Regions from separate parts of the Nocardioides sp. J9 genome, predicted to be linked through region 2. Evidence: riboswitches for the same ligand, from Rfam matches in the RefSeq annotation. Region 2 holds a riboswitch; the other holds the start of a gene.
The links. Region 2 has a riboswitch for cobalamin ahead of L615_RS12820 (VWA domain-containing protein). Riboswitches for the same ligand answer to the same signal wherever they lie in the genome.
Positions count from the first base shown of each region.

Region 1: it holds a riboswitch for cobalamin, as region 2 does, so the genes downstream of both, L615_RS11520 (hypothetical protein) here and L615_RS12820 (VWA domain-containing protein) in region 2, are expected to answer to the same signal.

Region 1 covers NZ_VLJQ01000073.1:29-3,558, reverse strand. The annotation lists gene L615_RS11530 (energy-coupling factor transporter transmembrane protein EcfT) at 1-567, opposite strand, end outside; gene L615_RS11525 (hypothetical protein) at 564-1,172, opposite strand; gene L615_RS11520 (hypothetical protein) at 1,154-2,308, opposite strand; cobalamin riboswitch at 2,379-2,526, opposite strand; partial or broken gene L615_RS11515 (hypothetical protein) at 3,056-3,530, shown strand, end outside.
Region 2 covers NZ_VLJQ01000077.1:92,404-102,902, forward strand. The annotation lists gene L615_RS12795 (nitrite reductase) at 1-660, shown strand, start outside; gene L615_RS12800 (precorrin-8X methylmutase) at 657-1,337, shown strand; gene L615_RS12805 (precorrin-2 C(20)-methyltransferase) at 1,334-2,863, shown strand; gene L615_RS12810 (cobalt-precorrin-4/precorrin-4 C(11)-methyltransferase) at 2,860-3,627, shown strand; gene cbiE (precorrin-6y C5,15-methyltransferase (decarboxylating) subunit CbiE) at 3,661-4,896, opposite strand; cobalamin riboswitch at 4,912-5,089, shown strand; gene L615_RS12820 (VWA domain-containing protein) at 5,119-7,209, shown strand; gene cobA (uroporphyrinogen-III C-methyltransferase) at 7,209-7,982, shown strand; gene cobO (cob(I)yrinic acid a,c-diamide adenosyltransferase) at 7,982-8,596, shown strand; gene L615_RS12835 (cobyrinate a,c-diamide synthase) at 8,662-10,499, shown strand, end outside.

The DNA.
Region 1 (3,530 bases), on a different contig from region 2:
CCGGTGGAAGCGTCCCTCGGGGCCGCCGCGCAGCTGCTGGGCAGCACGCACGCGGGCAGCGCTGTCCGCGAGCTGGGGCAGGATGTTGATCGCCACGGTCATCGCCGTGCCGATCTCGTAGAGCGCCGGCGGCAGCGACTTCATCAACCGCTTCGGGTTCGCCAGTGCGTTGGCGGCCCCGACCGCGATGAGCAGGGTGGCCAGGCGCAGGCCCTCGTAGGTCGACGCGAGCAGCTCCTCGCGGGTGAACGGGCCGAGCAGGTCGATGCCGGCCACCCAGTCGGGCAGTGCGATCGTCGGCAGGCTGAACAGCACGTGGCCCGGGGTGTTGCCGCCGAGCAGGATGCGGAACAGGACGCGCACGGCGACCACGACGACGCCCAGCCACACGTAGAGCCGGAAGGAGCGGGCCCACGGCTGGTCGGAGCGGCAGGACAGCACCGTCAGCGTGATCCCGGCCAGCAGCAGGCCGAGCAGGAACGGGTTGGTCGTGAACGACGTCCCGACCGCGAGCCCGAGGGCCCAGGCCCACCAGGCGACGGGGTGCAGGTCGCGGGCGATCCTCACGACCGCGCCCGCCTGATCGGCACGACCGCGGCGGCGCCGAGGACCACCACGCCACCGGCGAGGAGCAGCCACGGGAAGCCGTCGTCGTCGTCGTCCCGGCCGTTGTCCGCCGCAGCCTCGACCTCTGCTGCGGTGGGTGCGCTCTCCGCCGGGGCGGTCTCCCCGGGCGGGGTGACGTCGCCGTCGCCCTCGTGCCAGACGAAGGCGAGGAAGGAGCCCGGGTCGAGGTCGAGCGACGTGACGCCGAGGCTGGCGTAGGACCACTCCGGCTCGTCACCCGGCGGCGACCACCACAGGCTCCAGTACGCGTCGCCCCTGGTGCACGGGCCGTTCGCCGGCTTCCCCGCGACCCGGCACACGAAGCCGTTCATGCCCGGTGCCGGGGAGTCCTCGGTCGGGAAGCCGGCGTCGTGGAAGAGCTGGCTCGCCGGGCCGCCGCCCTCGACACACACGGTCCGGCTGCCACCACCGAGCTCGGCGAAGTCGACGACGACCGTGACCTCGGTGGGCGCGCACGCGCCCCCCGCCGCGGCACCGGCGGGTGCCGCGGCGAGGGACGGGAGCGCGAGCGCTGCGAGGAGCAGGCTCAGGAGGCGGCCGGGCACGGCGCCTCCGGGGCGTCCTCGTCGAGCGCGAGCAGGGCGGGCACCGACTGCGCGGTGGCCAGGCGCCACTGGTACTCGGTCTTCGCGGTCAGGCCGCGCTTGCCCGCCGCAGCCAGGGTGAGGTCGTCGAAGGCGATCGCGCCGGCGTCGGCGCCGACCTTGCCCTCGCACTCGCCGAGCTGGTGCGCGCGGACCCAGGCCGCGGCCTTCGCCGCCGCCTCGTCCTCACCGGCGAGGAGGAGGGCCCACCCGGCCATCCCGGTGCTGTTGGCGTTCGGGACCAGCTGGCCGTCGCCACCGGAGAACGAGCCGTCCTCGGCCTGCTGGCTGAGGATGTAGTCGATGCCCTCGGCCAGCGCCGCGGCCAGCTCCTCGTCGTCCTCGGCGAGGTCGTGGAGCAGCACGTAGGTCAGTGCGGTGGTGTCCGCGGGCTCCGGCTTCGCGTCGGCGCACGCCTGCTCCTCGGCGTCTGCCTCGGGGAAGTAGAGCCGGAAGAAGCCGCCGTCGCACTGCTGCTGGAGCAGGAAGCCGCGGGCGGCGTCCGCCTCGTCCGACCCGGCGAGCGTCAGGCCGCGCACGGCCCACGCCTGGCCGAAGCCGTTGGCGTAGTCGCCGAACTCGCTCTTGTCGCTGATCCGGCCGGTCGCGGGACCTTCGTCCGCCGTACGCTCCTCGAGCTGCGCGACCAGGTCGAGGCCGCCGAAGTCGCGCGGGTCGGCACCCTGGTCGACGGCGAACGACAGGAGCTTGCCGGTCGAGCCGGACCACACGTCCTTGCCCGGGCTGGTGTAGGCCTCCGCACCCTCGGCCAGCGCCTCGGTGATCGTCGTCAGCGCCGGGCTCTCCGGGTCGACCGCCCGCAGCGCGTAGGCCAGGTCGACCGTCGTGCTGTGGTCGTCGGTCCCGAACTCGCGGTTGTGCAGCAGGCCGCCCTGCAGCTCGCCCTCGAGCCACGCCGCGCCGGCCAGCGCCGCCTCGGTCGGCTCGCCCGGCTCCGTGGACCCGTTCGTCGCGCCCGCGGGCGCCTCGTCCGCGGCCTTGCCGTCGTTCTCCTGCGAGCAGGCCGCGAGGCCGAGCCCGGCGACGAGCGCGAGCGCTCCGGTGGCGGAGGCCGCCCGGCGAGCGATGGGGTGCATGTTCGTTCCTTCCCGCTGCACGAGCGGGAGCACCAACGTGGTGACATCCCGCTGCTTTCCACGACAGCGTTGGTGTCAGGACATCCGTGGCAGGTACTCCGGCTTGCCACCCGAGGGCGGCCTACGGTTGCGGGTCAGCGCCGGACTTGGACCGGCTTCCCCCGCCAGGGACGTGATTGAGTTCTTGCGCGAAGCGTACCGCGACCTCGCCCTCCCGCCTCCTTGGCGAGGCCTTGGTGGACAGCGGCCGTGGCCTGGCGCACGTTGGGAGGGGGTCGCCGGGTGCGGCGTAGCGCTCGCTGCGGTGGTCGGCCAGTGGTTGCGCAGGAGGAGCGCGGGTCGGTCCCGGTGGGCTAGCGGTCGCGCGGCCGCTACAGCTCCGAAAGGCAACGACGAGGAGGCTGGGCGGGTGGTCGGGGCCGCCTGTCGGCCTGCGGTCGCGTAGGCGGAGCGGTCGGTGTCGGCGGGCTTCGGTCGCGTAGCCGGTACAGCTCCGAAAGGCAGCGACGAGGAGGGCTGGGGAGGTGGTCGGGTCCGCCTTTCGGCTCGCGGTCGCGTAGGCGGTCGTGGGCTGGTCTTTCTGGGCGCCGGTCTCCCGGTGGTTGAGGTGCGACGAGCGCCAGCGAGGAGCCTCGAAACCACCGGCCTTGAAGGCGGGCTGTGGATCGTAGATCCTTGGAGAATCCCCAGTCCACAGGCGGGTTTCCGGCGAATCAAAGTGTCGGTGGTCTCCGGAAGAATCCCGTCATGGAGCTCGGAACCAGCCCTTCGTCGAAGGTCTCGACAGCATCGCTGCTGTCGTGGATCGCCGACGATGCCGAGGCCCGAGCCCACCTCGAGATCCGCGAGTGGAAGCACATCGTGGCATGGGCCCACGCCAACACCGTCGACCAGCCCGACGAAGCAGCCACGGTCCGGGACGGCTTCCTCGACACCGGCATCCCCATCGCCGGCCCCGGCACACCCCTGGTGTCGGAGTTCGCGCTGATGGAGCTCATCGCCGTGCTGGGCCGCACACCCGACGGTGGTCGGCTCTACGTCGGCAAGATCCTCGAGTGCGCCTGGCGACTCCCCGAGCTCTACACCGCGGTCCTCGACGGCAACCTCGCCCCCTGGCGGGCGCTGCGGATCGCCGAGCTCACCCACCCCCTCACCCAACGGGCAGCAGCCTGGGTGGACCACCAGCTCGCGATCGCCGTGGAGTCGGTGACCTGGGCACAGA
Region 2 (10,499 bases):
GTGAGGGCCCTTCCTGCGGTGCCCGGCACCCACCGCCTGACCGACACGGTGCTCGCGGCCGTCGAGGAGACCGGCCTGCTGCCCAGCCGTACGCACGACCTGGCGCGCAACGTCATGGCGTCGCCCCAGACCGGGCTGGCCGGCGGGCGTGCAGACCTGCGCCCCGTGGTAGGTGCGCTGGACGCTGCGCTGCTGGCCGCACCTGCCCTCGGTGCACTCCCCGGGCGGTTCCTGTTCGTGCTCGACGACGGGCGCGGCGACCTGCTCGACCGCACCTGCGACCTCGGACTGGTCGCGCTCGGCCCCGACGAGGCGCAGCTGCGGATCGGCACCGGCTGGGGTCCGGTCGTCCCGCTCGACGGCGTCGAGGAGCGGCTGGTCCACCTGGCTCTGCGTTTCCTCGAGGTGCGCGGCGAGGGGCCGGGGGCTGCGTGGCACGTCCACGAGCTGGCGTCGCAGCTGGTCGAGCCCGTTCCTGCGTCGGCGCAGCTGCCGGACCGGTCGCCCCCGCTGCCGTACGGCTCCGTCCCCGGCGGGGAGCACGTCCCCGTGCCGGAGGACGGCCTCGACCGCCCCGCCGTGGAGCGCCTGTGCGCCGCGGCGCCCGAACTCGTCGTCACCCCCTGGCGTGGCGTTCTCGTCCCCGAGGAGTCCTCATGAACAACCTGTCCACGTTCCAGCCTCGTCGTCCGGGGCGCCACTACCCGTACATCGACCGGGGTGCGGCGATCTACGTCGACTCGTTCGCCACGATCCGTCGCGAGGCCGACCTGTCGCGGGTGCCGGGGAGCGCAGAGAAGCTGGCGGTGCGGATGATCCACGGCAGCGGCCAGGTCGACCTGGTCGACGACCTCGTGATCCACCCGGATCTCGTCCCGGCGGCCCGCGCAGCCCTCGAGGCGGGAGCGCCGATGCTGTGCGACGCCACGATGGTGGTGAAGGGCGTGACGCGCAGTCGGCTTCCGGCCGACAACGAGGTGCTCTGCACCCTCAACGACCCGGAAGTTCCTGACCTCGCGGAACGCTGGGGCACCACCCGCACCGCCGCGGCCGTGTCGCTGTGGGAGCCCCGCCTGGAGGGGGCGGTGGTTGCCATCGGCAACGCCCCCACGGCGCTCTTCCACCTGCTCGAGATGCTCATCGACGGGGCCCCGCGCCCCGCGGCGATCGTCGGCTGCCCGGTGGGGTTCATCGGGGCGGCCGAGTCGAAGCAGGCCCTGGAGGACCTGCGTTCCGAGCACGGCATCGACATCCCGTTCGTCACGGTGCGTGGCCGTCGCGGTGGTTCCGCGATGACGTCGTCGGCCCTCAACGCACTGGCCCAGGAGCAGGAATGAGCACCCCCACCGTCGTCACCGGCCGATTCTCGGGGGTCGGTGTCGGCCCGGGCGACCCGGAGCTGATCACCCGCAAGGCCGCGCGTCTGATCGAGAACGCCGACGTCATCGCCTACCACGCTGCGCGCGGCAAGCTGTCGAACGCGCGACGCATCGCAGCCGAGCTCTTCCCCGCCGGCGTGGTCGAGGAGGAGCTGACCTATCCGGTCACCACGGGCACCACCGACCACCCGGGTGGGTACGCGGGGGTGCTGGCCGAGTTCTACGAGGAGTCGGCGCAGCGTCTGGCTGACCACCTTGCGGCTGGACGTGACGTGGTGCTGCTCTCGGAGGGCGACCCGCTCTTCTACGGGTCGTACATGTACATGCACGACCGCCTCGCCGACCGGTTCCCGACCGAGATCGTGCCCGGCGTCCCGGCCTTCCTGGCGGCCACAGCCGCGACCGGGAGTCCACTGGTCCGTCAGACCGACGTCCTCACCGTGTTGCCCGGCACCCTGCCCGAGCCCGAGCTCGCGCGGCGGCTGGCCGACACCGACGGCGCGATCATCATGAAGCTGGGCCGCACCTTCCCCGCCGTACGCAGGGCGCTCGCCGCGGCGGGTCGCCTCGACCACGCGCTGTACGTGGAGCGCACCTCGATGCCTGAGGAGCGGTGGATCCCGGTGTGCGAGGTCGACGAGGCGTCGGTGCCGTACTTCTCGCTGATCGTGGTGACGGGCGACAGCCTCAACGGGCGCCGTTCCCGTGAGACGAACGAACCGGCCCCCGTCGAGTCGCCGGTCGAGACGCTTGAGTCGGCGGAGTTGCTGGTGGTGGGTCTGGGCCCGGGGCCGGACAGTTGGCTGACGCCGGAGGTGAGCGCGGCGCTCGCCGAGGTCGATCACGTCGTGGGGTACGCGCCGTACGTGAACCGGGTGCCTCAGCGTGAGGGGCTCACCCGCCACGCCTCGGGCAACACGGTAGAGGTGGACCGGGCCGCGTTCGCCCTGGATCTGGCGAGGCGCGGCGAGAAGGTGGCGGTGGTGTCCGGTGGTGACGCCGGTGTCTTCGGCATGGCCGCTGCCGTCTTCGAGGCGGCCGAGGACCCCGCGTACGCCAAGGTCCCCGTCCGGGTGCTCCCGGGCGTGAGCGCAGTGCAGGCCGTGGCCGCCCGGGCTGGCGCCCCTGTGGGCGCCGACTTCGCGGTGATGAGCCTCTCGGACCGCCTCAAGCCGTGGGAAGTCGTCGAGAAGCGGCTCCGGGCCGTCGCCGAGGCGGACCTCGTCCTTGCGATCTACAACCCGGCGTCGCGCAGCCGTACCGAGCAGGTCGCCACGGCCAAACAGGTGCTGCTGGAGCACAAGAGCCCGGAGACGGTCGTCGTGGTGGGGCGCGACGTCGGACGTGCCGAGGAGGCACTCACGGTGACGACCCTGCGCGAGCTCGATCCCACCACCATCGACATGAAGTGCCTGCTGATCGTGGGCGCCTCATCGACTCGCGTCTCCTCGGCGGGCGTCTGGACGCCGAGGTTCGTGCGATGACCGTCCACTTCGTCGGAGCCGGCCCCGGAGCTGCCGATCTGTTGACCGTACGGGCGACGCGGCTGCTCGCGGAGGCGGACGTCGTGCTCTACCCGGGGGCCTACCTGGACCCCAGGGTGCTTGTCCACTGCGGCCCGCAAACAACGTTGGTCGACACCCAGGACCTGGACCTCGACCAGATCACCGCGCACCTCGTCGACGGCTTCAACGCTGGCCGCCAGGTCGTGCGCCTCACCTCCGGCGACCCGTCGCTGTACTCCGCCCTGCACGAGCAGACGAGCCGGCTGGACGCTGCCGGGGTCACCTGGCGGGTCACGCCCGGCGTCCCCGCGTACGCGGCGGCGGCCGCCCGGGTGGGCAGCGAGCTGACGGTGCCGCTGGTGGCGCAGTCGGTGGTGCTGACCCGGACGCAGGCAAGGTCCACCCCAATGGGAGATGGGGAGTCGCTGGCCCAGTTCGCCGCCACCGGTGCAACCCTGGTGCTGCACCTGGCGATCACCCGGACCCGGGCGCTGATGGCCGAGCTCGAACCGGTCGTCGGGGGAGACTGCCCGGTAGTGATCGTGTACCGGGCCAGCCAGCCGGAGGAGCTGGTGCTGCGCGGAACCGTCGACACCATTGCCGATCAGGTGGAGGCGGCCGGGCTGCGTCAGGCGGCTGTCATCCTCATCGGACACGCGCTGGCTGAGGCGCCTGCCCGCGCAGGAGGGGAGTCGTACCTGTACAGCCGCGAGCGGGACAGGCTGACGAAGCGACCCTCGTAGAACATGGTCGTTGCGTGACGCCTCCCTACGGGTTCAGAGGCGCAGGCTCCACTGCGTCACGGTCCGCAGGGGCGTCCAGCCGGTGAACGTGCCGACGGGGTGCGTCGTCTCGACCGCGAGGCGGGTGAGCTCGCCGCCGTGCGTCCGGTAGGCCTCGGCGAGGAGTGACTCCGTCTCGAGCGTCACACCGTGCACGACGAGGCGTCCGCCCGGACGCAGCGCAGCCAGGCACGCGTCGAGGACGCCGGGGTGCGTGGCTCCGCCGCCGATGAAGATCGCGTGCGGAGGCTCGAGACCTGCGAGCGCGTCAGGGGCGCGACCCTCCACCACACGGAGGTCGGGCACGCCGAGACGCGTCGCGTTGCGTGCCACTCGGGCGGCGCGCACGGGATCTGCCTCCACCGCGGTCGTGCGGCAGGTGGGGTGGGCGCGCATCCACTCGATGCCGATCGAGCCGGCACCTGCGCCGACGTCCCACAGGTGCTGACCGGGCGCGGGGGAGAGACGGGCCAGGGCCGAGGCCCGAAGGTCGCGCTTGGTGAGCTGCCCGTCGTTCTCGAAGGCTTCGTCGGGCAAGCCGGCCACCCACGACGAGCGCCACGCCGAGTCGCCCGCGGGGATCTCGATCGCCAGGACATGCAGCGGSGGGKSGGTGTCGGCGGCCGTCGCAGTCCACTCCTGGGCGGTCTTCGTGGACCGCGACTCGGTGTCGGTCCCGAGGTTCCCGAGCAGGGTGATGACAGCGTCAGGATGGCCCGTCTCGGTCAGCAGCCGGCCCACGATCGAAGCTGAGTGCGACCCGGACGTCAGGACCAGGATCCGCCGCCCCGGAGCGACCTCGCGCAGCACCCGCGCCTCGTGTCGTCCGACCAGCGTCACGACGACTGACTCCTCGGCTGACCAGCGCATACGTGCTCGCGCCAAGGCCACGGACGAGACCGCGGGGATGACCAGGACGGCCTCGGCGCCGAGGGCGCGTACGAGTGTCGTGCCGATGCCCGAGACCATCGGGTCACCGGACGCCAGGGCCACCACCCGACGTCCGCGCAGCTCGTCGAGCAGAGCCGGCAGGGAAGGCGCGAGCGGCGAGGGCCACGGGCGTCGTTCCTGCCCCGGCACCGGGGCCACGAGGTCGAGGTGGCGTCGGCCACCGAGGACCACGTCCGCCTCCTGAAGGAGCGTCTCCGCAGCCGGCTGGAGCGACCCGTCGGCCCCCACTCCCACCACGGTCACGAGGTGTCCACGGGGAGGGGCCGTCACGTCATCCACGAGTCGGGAGGCTATCGTCAGCGCAACACGTGAGGTGCCCCCGCGCCCCAGCCATCGGAAACGGTGGGGACGAGCAACGGGGAGAATCTGGGAAGCCGGTGAGAGTCCGGCACAGGCCCGCTGCGGTGAGTCGAGCACTCCGTCAGGAGTGACTCGGCAAGTCCGAAGACCGGCCTCGCGTGAGCCAATCCATGGCCTACGAGCGGGAGCCTCAACGTGCCACTGAAGTACCCATTTTCTGCCGTCGTCGGCTGCGAGTACGACCCCACGACCGCCTCCGGTCTCGACGACATGGGCCTCGCCCTCGTGCTGAGCTCGATCAGTCCGGAGATCGGCGGCGTGCTCGTCCGCGGCGAGAAGGGCACCGCCAAGTCGACGACGGTCCGGGGGCTGGCCGAGGTGCTGCCCTGGATCGAGGTCCGCGACGGCGACCGGTTCTCCGCCGACCCGCACGACCCGGCCGCGACCTCGCCCGACCTCCTCGCCAGCTCCGGTGCGGTCGTGAGCCGTCCGGTCCGTCTGGTGGAGCTGCCGGTCGGGGCCACGGAGGACCGGGTGCTCGGCTCGCTCAACCTCGAGAAGGCGCTCACTGCCGGCGCCGTCGAGTTCGAGCCCGGGCTCCTGGCTCGCGCCCACCGCGGCGTCCTGTACGTCGACGAGGTCAACCTGCTCCACGACCACCTCGTCGACCTGCTGCTCGACGCCGCCGCCACCGGCCAGGTGACGGTCGAGCGGGACGGCGTCTCGATCGGCCACAGCGCCCGGTTCGTGCTGATCGGCACGATGAACCCGGAGGAGGGTGAGCTTCGCCCCCAGCTGCTCGACCGCTTCGGCCTCACCGTCGAGGTGGCCGCCCCACGCGATCCCGCCCTGCGCGTCGAGGTGGTGCGGCGCCGCCTCGCCTTCGACCGCGACCCCGCGGGCTTCGTCGCGCGGTACGCGGCCAGCCAGGCCGAGCTCACCCGACGGATCGCGCTGGCTCGCGAGCGCGTCGAGGAGGTCACCCTGGGGGAGGCGGCGATGCTCAAGGTCGCCGAGGTCTGCGCCGCCTTCGAGGTGGACGGCCTGCGTGCCGACATCGTCACCGCCCGAACGGCCGTGGCGCACGCCGCCTGGGCCGGCCGTCGGTTCGTCACTCGAGCAGACATTCGCGCCGCGGCCCTGCTCGCACTTCCGCACCGCCGTCGCCGCAACCCCTTCGACGCCCCCGGCCTGGACGAGAAGCTGCTCGACGAGGTCCTCGGCGACGACGAGCTCCCCGAGCCGCCGCCGGAACCGGACGGGCCCACGGACCCCACCGACGGTCCCGAGGACAGCCAGGACCCGTCCGAGGACCCCGCGTCGCCGTCCGACGGCTCCGGGGCCGACGCCGGCAGCCCCGACGAGGTCCCGACCGACGGCAGGGACGACGTGCCCGAACCGGCCGGTGCCGAGGCGGACGTCCAGGCGCCATCCGCGCCGCCGGCGCCGCACCCCCCGGGGGAGGGCAGCTCCAGCACTGTGGCGGCCGAGTCCGCGTACCGACCGCGTCTGTTCACCGTCGACGGGGTCGGCCGAGGTACGCCGGGGCGCCGTAGCCGCGCCCTTGGCGCCAGCGGCCGCCGGGTCGGCGCCACCCGAGCTGGTGGGACCGGGACGCTCCACCTGGTGGAGACCCTGCGAGCCGCGGCGGAACGCTACGCCACCGGATCGACGCGTGGGCCGGGTGGGCGCTTCGCGCTCGCGGCGGTCGACCTGCGCACCGCCGTACGCGAGGGGAGGGAGGCCAACCTCCTGTTGTTCTGCGTGGACGCGTCCGGCTCGATGGCTGCCCGGCGTCGCATGGTCCAGGTGAAGACCGCGATCCTGTCGCTGCTCACCGATGCGTACCGACGCCGGGACAAGGTGGCGATGATCAGCTTCCGCGGCACTGACGCGGACGTGACCCTGCCACCCACCGGGTCGGTCGAGGTGGCCGCAGCCCTGCTCGACGAGCTCCCGGCCGGGGGGCGCACCCCTCTGGCGGAGGGTTTGCTGACCGCGGCGGACGTCGTCCGGCGGGAGCGGCTCCGGGACGACCGACTGCGGCCGCTGCTCGTGGTCGTGACGGACGGCCGCGCCACCTCCGGGGCCGACGCCGTCGACCGCTCCCGGCTGGCGGCGGCCCACGTCGCGGCGATGCGGGTCCCCAGCGTCGTCGTCGACTGCGAAGAGGGGCCGCTGCGGCTCGGGCTCGCGCGCATTCTCTCCGGCCACCTGCAGGCCGAGCACGTCCCCATGGCCCGGGTCAGCGCGACCGGCCTCGTCGACGTCGTGAACGGGCGGGTGGCCTGATGGGCTCGCTGGCGCCCCTGCTCCCCGGCACCGTCGCGCTGGTCGGCGGTGGCCCCGGCGACGCCGGCTTGATGACGGTCGCCGGACGGTCCGCCGTCGAGCAGGCAGACGTCCTGCTGGTCGACCATCTCGCGCCGGAGGAGGCGCTGGCCTGGGCCCGACCCGACGCGCTCGTCGTGGACGTCGCGAAGCTGCCGCGCGGGGCCTTCACCCCGCAGGAACGCATCAACGACCTCCTCGTGGAGCACGCTCGACGCGGTCGCCGCGTCGTCCGTCTCAAGGGTGGCGACGGGTTCGTCTTCGGCCGCGGGATGGAGGAGGTCCTCGCCTGCACCGAGGCGGACGTCCCGGTGCGTGTCATCCCCGGCGTCACCTCGTCGGTGGCCGTCCCCGCGCTCGGCGGCATCCCCGTCACCCACCGCGGACTCGTCCAGGGCTTCAGCGTCATCTCCGGACACGTCCCGCCCGGGCACCCCTCCTCCACTCTCGACTACGGGGCCCTCGCTCGCTCCGGCACCACGCTGATCGTCCTCATGGGCGTGGCCACCCTGCCGGCGATCACCGAGGCACTGATGGAGAACGGGCTCGACCCAGCCACGCCTGCGGCGGTCATCGCACGTGGGGGCCACCCGGACCAGCAAGTGGTGAGCGGGTCCGTCGCCGACATCGCCGTCCGGGCAGCCCATGTCGAACCGCCTGCCATCACCGTCATCGGAGAGGTCGCCTCGTTCGCGGCCGCCACCGACACCCACGTTCTGGAAGAGGTCATCTGATGCCCCAGGGCCAGCCGCTCACCGTCCCTGATGACGGTCTCTCCACGCGCCAGCGCCGCAACCGCCCGCTCCTGATGGTCCACACCGGGGATGGCAAGGGGAAGTCCACCGCCGCCTTCGGGCTCTCCATCAGGGCGTGGAACCAGGGCTGGAACATAGGCGTCTTCCAGTTCGTGAAGTCCGCCAAGTGGCGCATCGGGGAGCAGACCGTCCTCGAGCGCCTCGGTCGCCTGCACGAGGAGAGTGGCGAGGGCGGACCGGTCGAGTGGCACAAGATGGGCGCGGGCTGGTCCTGGACGAAGAAGCAGGGCGACGCCGAGGACCACGCACGGACCGCAGCCGAGGGATGGCAGGAGATCAAGCGCCGTCTCGCCGCCGAGACGCACGACCTGTACGTCCTCGACGAGTTCACCTACCCGATCGCCTGGGGCTGGGTCGACCTCGACGACGTCGTCACCACCCTGCGTGACCGCCCCGGGAAGCAGCACGTCGTCATCACCGGCCGCCGCGCCGCCCCGGAGCTGATCGAGGTGGCCGATCTCGTCACCGAGATGGGCAAGATCAAGCACCCCATGGACGCGGGCCAGAAGGGCCAACGGGGAATCGAGTGGTGACGGTGCGCGACCTCGCAACATCCCAGCCGGGATCGTCGGGCCCGACCACACTGCCGCGCGTTGTGGTGGCCGCCCCGTCGACGGGCCAGGGCAAGACCACCATCTCCACCGGCCTCATGGCCGCTCTCCGGGCCCGCGGCCTGGAGGTGTCGGGCCACAAGGTCGGGCCCGACTACATCGACCCCGGTTACCACGCCTTGGCGACCGGACGCCCCGGCCGCAACCTCGACCCGCACCTGGTGGGGGAGGAGCGCATCACCCCGCTGCTGCTGCACGGCGCCCGAGGCGCCGACGTCGCGATCGTCGAAGGGGTGATGGGGCTGCACGACGGCCGGATCGGCGCCGACGGTTTCGCCTCGACGGCCCACGTCGCGAAGCTGACCCGCACCCCGGTCGTGCTGGTCGTGGACATCGCCCGGATGTCGCGCTCCGTGGGGGCCGTCGTCGCGGGCATGGCCGCCTACGACGCGGAGGTCGACGTCGTCGGCGTGATCCTCAACCGGGCCGGTTCCCCGCGCAACGTCGCCGAGGTCGAGCGAAGCCTGCGCCTGCCCGTGCTCGGCGTCGTCCCTCGTGACGACTCGATCTCCTCACCGTCACGCCACCTCGGGCTGGTCCCGGCAGGGGAGCGGCACGAGTCCGTCGAGGTGGTCGCCCGCCTCGGGGAGCAGGTGGCACGCCACGTCGACCTCGACGCCGTGCTCGAAGTCGCGCGTCGAGCCCCCGACCTCACCGACGCGGTGTGGGACCCGTTTCGCGAGGTACGCCGGGTGGAGGGCGAGTCTCCGGTCGTGGCCGTTGCTGGCGGACGAGCGTTCACCTTCGCGTACGCCGAGACGGAGGAGCTGCTGCGGGCAGCCGGCTGCACCGTCGTCCCGTTCGACCCCCTGCGTGACCGCTCGCTCCCCGAGGGGACCAGGGCTTTGCTGCTCGGCGGCGGGTTCCCCGAGGTGCACGTTCAGCAGCTGGCCCGGAACCGGGCCCTGCTCGACCAGGTGCGCGACGCCGTGCGGGGCGCTCTCCCGACGGTCGCCGAGTGCGCCGGACTGCTCTACCTCCTGGACGACCTGGACGGGTCCACGATGGCCGGTGTCATCGGGACCGGTGCCGCCATGTCGAAGCGCCTGACCCTGCGTTACCCGGCGGCAGTCGCTGCCGGCGACAACCTGCTCACGCGGGCCGGCGAGCGGGTGCACGGCCACGAGTTCCACCGCACCACCCTGACCGCCCCCACCCGGGGGTGGGCGCCCGCCTGGGAGGTCGACGGCGAGCTCATCGGCGTCGCCACCCCCACCCTCCATGCCTCCTACCTCCACACCCACTGGGCCGGGCACCCGGTGATGGCCGAGCGGCTGGCGCACGCGGCGTCCAGGGCAACGCCGGTCGTGGCTCCCGCCCCCCAGGCCGCGGCCGTGCCTCGCCCGAGGTCGGACGACGCCGTCGTTGATCCGCTGCTCCACCACGGGGATGTCGAGACCGGACGTGGACTGCTCGACTTTGCGGTGAACGTCCATCCCGAGCCTCGGCCCTCGTGGCTCGAGGCGGCGTTGCGGGACGGCCTCGAGCACTCGACCAAGTACCCGGACGTGACCCCGGCCCGCGAGGCCATCGCGGACCTGCATCACCGACGCGCCGACGAGGTTCTCGTGACTGCCGGCGCGGCCGAGGCGTTCGAGCTGATCGCCCGGTGGAAGCAGTGGCGGCACCCCGTCGTGGTGCACCCCCAGTTCACCGAGCCCCACGCCGCGCTCGAGCGCGCAGGTCACCAGGTGACCGTCGTCAGCTGCCGCCCCGAGGACGCCTTCCGTCTCGACGCCTCGGCCGTCCCCGAGACCGCCGACCTGGTGTTCGTGGGCAACCCGACCAACCCCACGGGGGTCCTGCACCCGGCCGAGGAGATCCT